DNA from 2 places in the Lysinibacillus sp. ACHW1.5 genome. Region 2 is predicted to be linked to the other one. Evidence: riboswitches for the same ligand, from Rfam matches in the RefSeq annotation. Region 2 holds a riboswitch; the other holds the start of a gene.

Region 1 (2,412 bases), 220 kb from region 2:
TACGCTATAAAAAGTTAATAATAAAAAACAGCCTAGCACGCCCATTCGACCAATCCAAGCCCAGCCTGGCTTAGTTGGGGCAATTTTTTTATACGCTGTTACAGCCTCGGATTGTGTACCACGTCCTAACACATACTCGGACAATAACATTGGTAGTCCTATTAACAAGGTAAATAACACAAAGATAAGGAAAAATGCTCCTCCACCACTTTGTCCCGTTACATAGGGAAGTTTCCAAATTGCTCCTAGTCCGATCGCCGCACCAGCTGATGCTAAAATAAAACCTAATTTACTAGACCACTGTCCTTTTTTTCCACTCATCTCTTCAAACTCCTCAAACATTCTAAACTCTTCTCTATTTTACATGAAAATATAGCTTTCGACTAGATTATACTTATAAAGTACTAGTTAGCTGTTTTACCCTATTACTTTTTTCTATATTTATTATTCTTCACACCTTTCTCTATCCATCATTCCTTCCAACAAAAAACCTCAGGTATGTTCACCCGAGGTTAGTAAAAATTATTTTGTTATATAGATAGAACGCTGGCGGTCGATCCACTTGCGCATAGTAGTAAATAAAAACGCCATAATAGCCGTTAATAAAATACCTTTTACAATGTTAAATGGTAAAATCCCAGCGATAATCATTTTATAAAGTGAGTCACCTACAACAGGTTCCATTCCTAAGAAGTATGTGTACATCGGTAAAAATACAGCGTAGTTTAAAATACTCATGCCTACTGCCATTACGACTGTTCCTGTCGCTAAACCTCCAACAAGACCAGCAATTGTTTTAAAGCGATTAAAAATAAGGCTTACTGGCAAAATAAATAAAATACCTGTTGCAAAGTTGGCAATATGACCTACTGGCACACCTGTTGGCGTTCCAGAGAAAATCCAATCCAATACATTTTTAAATAATTCTACTAAAATACCAGCTACAGGCCCCATTGTGATGGCTGCTATTAATGCAGGCATATCACTAAAGTCGACTTCCAAGAATGCTGGAAATGGTGGAATTGGAAAATTAAAAAGCATTAATAAAAACGAAATACTGCTCAGCATGCCAATCGTAATAAACGATTGAAGTTTAACATTTTTCTTCATAGAAAACTCTCTCCTCTTTGCTGATTCAATCTCGCAAGAAGAAAGGTGACGATCTTTCAATGTTAGCACAAAAAACCCTTATGCATGAAGAGCACAAGGGAGAAAGGCATGACGAATAAGCGTCAATTTAAACTATTTTTGAGCACCGTTTAAAAAGCCATACAAAAAAGCGCTCGTTTATAGTTTATTTCATAACAATGAATGACGATCGTACCTCCATCTTCTCCCATCCAGACTTTAACTGTCGGCCTCGGAATCACACCAAGTCAGCCATGCAAATAAATTTGCACAGGTCGCGGGCTGAAGAGCGAAGCATAAACCATTCGAGTTAATGGAAACATTAACGGTTCACCACTCTATTACCGCCGGTCGGGATTTTCACCCTGCCCCGAAGATGAATCATATTATTTTATACTACAACCTTACTATAATTAATTATCAAGAAAAAGTAAACAGTTCTGCTTAAAAAAATCCGATTAGATTTGTATGTATTGTAAAAATGGAGCATTCCATGTTACAGGAATGCTCCATTTTTGATTCTGCCTAAGGCATATATTGTTTATTTGGCCCCACAGGCTTTGGCAAATAATTTTTTAAATCGAATCCTTCCCAACTTTCTTGGACCACATTATCTAAGCGTAATTGTTGGTCAAAGCTAGCAGCAGTTAACATCATCGCTTCAATCAATTGGGTAGCGCGAATTGGCTCCATCGATGCTAAATCTAAGGGAATGTCGAATGTTACGACTACACCTTCCGCTTCCTCTTTCACGGTATATGTTACGTTTTCAGGAACCACTGTTACATAAACATCATCATTTTTGTTTTTCATTAGTGTAAGTGCTTCTGTAATATTAGCAAATGTTTGACGGAAATCTGGTGACAGATATTCTGCCCCATTCTCATCTTGGTATAAGTAATAATTAAAATGCTTGGCGTTTGTTAATGACATGGCTTGACTTGGCTCACCCTCTTGAGAAAACTCATAAGGTGTGCCATCTTCATTTTGAATCTCAACTTCCGTATATTCAGAATCCGAGAAGGTATCCTCTAAAGTCCCTTTGTACTCATTAACGGTAGCTGATGCAATATCATAGTCATTGTCCTTTGGTAAAACGTGGACAAGCTTGTCTTCCTTCTCCTTCAGTTCACCTTTAAATGGATGATAATCCGTAAACCCTTTGGCTTCTTCATCTATTTGAGGAGCATATTTTTCATACATCTGTAAGGTAGAAGGTTTTTCTGTTCCAAAATCAGTTGCTACACGCTCATTTGGTATCACATATGTCATTGGGACACTTTC
Region 2 (2,412 bases):
ATCGTTAGCGCACGCTCAAAGGCGCTAATCCCTGTCGTTGTTTCTACATGATCGATACTTACCGTAAATGCGGTTTGATGGTTATCTGTATTGTGCTGAACCATTGGATATAAATCTAGCTTTTGTGCAAGCTGCTGTGAAATCGGCGTACAAATTAAACCTCTACCATTGGTTGCCATAAAGTTGATTGTTGCTGGTGTGATGAATTCAGCGAGTGCCAGAAGATCTCCTTCATTTTCTCGATCCTCATCATCAACCACCACAATCATATTGCCCTGCCTTAAATCCTCTATGGCTTCTTCAATTGAATGTAGCACGATCATCAACTCCTATTCTGTGATTTAAAAACCATGTTGTGCTAAATAATCTCTTGTAATAGCTGGCGTTATTTGCCCCTTTTTTAATTGCCCTATAATGTATTTTCCAACTAAATCGGTTTCGATATTAACGATTGCTCCAACCCTCTTCATACCTAAAACGGTTTCTTTGTAAGTATGAGGAATAAGTGAAATTGTGACACTCTTGGCTTCAACATGAAAAAGGGTTAAGCTTGTGCCATCAATTGTTATGGAACCCTTTGGAATACAGAAGTTGGTTAGTTCCTCTGATATTTCGATATCAATATAAACGGCGTTTGCTACTGGACGTTTTCGCAAAATTTTGCCGACTCCATCAACATGACCAGCAACAAAATGGCCACCAAATCGCCCATTAGCAGGCATGGCACGCTCCAAATTAACAGAATCACCTATTGCCAGCTGCTGTAGATTTGTTGCTTTGACTGTTTCAGGCATAACATCCATCGTAAGCTGCTGTTGTGTGAAATTTGTCACCGTTAAACAAACTCCATTGACCGCTATACTGTCACCAAGCTTGACATCCTCTGTTATCTTGGCTGATTGCACCGTAATTTTCATACTGTCCCGATCGCTTTGCACGGCTTTTATGATACCAATATCCTCTACAAGTCCTGTAAACATTCCATCACCTACTCTACTTTATTAGCACTTCTATCCTTTACTTTTACAGTTTATCCATCTGTTTTTGTGCCTTATCCTTCTCCCTTCTCTCGTTAGCAATAAAAAATAAAAACCCCTTTACATCAAAGGGGTTTTGGGAGTATAAGACATCAACAAATAAGCCTATTTGAAAACAATTTTTTCATAGACTGTCATCTCATTCGTTCTTCTCCCATCCAGACTATCACTGTCGGTTTTGGATTTGCACCAAATCAGCTTGCGCTCACGGACTTTGAATTGCTTCATCACCGCCGATTGGGAATTTCACCCTACCCCGAAGAACATCTTCTATTCAATTGTGCTAAATAAAAAAACTTCCCACAAGATGATTGGGAAGATTTGTAGTAAATGCATAGTCAAATAAACCTTCTAAATTAGAATCAATTTAAAAAGTTCGCATTTTTACCCTTCTCCCATCCAGACTGTAACTGTCGGTTTTGGATTTGCACCAAATCAGCTTGCGCTCACGGACTTTGAATTGCTTCATCACCGCCGATCGGGAATTTCACCCTACCCCGAAGAATATTTTTATTTAGCTAGTCTTACGATAACACTATTTTATTATATTATCCATCCTTCTTTTTAAATTTTTTTCGAAGCATAAATTTTAAACAGCTCTGACGAGACTTGAAAAATGTAAAAGATGTTAATAAAATGATGTCATTTAACCTGTTTATGGAACTTCTTAATCAACAAAACGTTCCTTTACAAGTGACTATTCAGTCTAGGCCGTTTGGAGGTCATTAATTTGACATTTTTAAAAAATATACCTTTTAAACAAGCTGTTTTCTATGCCCTATTAGCACTCTGTTGTGGGGTTTCGATTGTTTTCGTAAGTCATAACGAACAATTTTATGATCGACCGATAGCAAAAATAACGCAAGTGGATGTAATAGAATCCGAACCGATGACAGATATGTATGAAAATGAGGATTTTTTGTTTACACAGGAGATGATGGCCATTATCAAAAATGGTCAGCATAAGGGGCAATCCATTCATTTGACGAATGACTATTCTTCGTCTGGTGCTTTTGATCAAGAATATCATGTAGGCAATGAAATCTTTGTCACGGTAGATGATCGCACAACACAATCAGTTTTAACAGGAACCATTCTCGATTTAAAACGAGATCAAACCATGGTAATGATTGCATGGATTTTTATTTTTGCCCTACTTATTGTAGGTAAAAGACAAGCCTTATTTTCTATCATTAGTTTGAGTGTCAATGCTGTGATTCTATCATTCGCATTAGATCTTTATGTGAAGCATGGGGGCGTAAGCCTGTTATTAGTCAGCGGCATTTGCGCCCTGCTATTTACGATTATTTCGCTACTACTTATTAGTGGATTGCATACAAAAACATATGTAGCCATCGTGTCCACACTTTTAGGC

What was found. A riboswitch is a leader RNA that binds a small molecule or an ion and turns the genes downstream of it on or off. The one in region 2 is predicted to bind FMN.
Region 1: linked by a shared signal. The riboswitch ahead of L6W14_RS05905 (ECF transporter S component) and the one ahead of ribE (riboflavin synthase) in region 2 are both predicted to bind FMN.

The regions. Positions count from the first base shown of each region.
Region 1 is NZ_CP091777.1:1,259,251-1,261,662, reverse strand. It holds gene L6W14_RS05910 (sodium-dependent transporter) at 1-321, opposite strand, end outside; gene L6W14_RS05905 (ECF transporter S component) at 523-1,110, opposite strand; FMN riboswitch at 1,325-1,510, opposite strand; gene L6W14_RS05900 (RNA polymerase subunit sigma) at 1,654-2,412, opposite strand, start outside.
Region 2 is NZ_CP091777.1:1,483,401-1,485,812, reverse strand. It holds partial or broken gene ribB (3,4-dihydroxy-2-butanone-4-phosphate synthase) at 1-317, opposite strand, end outside; gene ribE (riboflavin synthase) at 342-980, opposite strand; FMN riboswitch at 1,180-1,305, opposite strand; FMN riboswitch at 1,421-1,546, opposite strand; gene L6W14_RS07030 (YibE/F family protein) at 1,768-2,412, shown strand, end outside.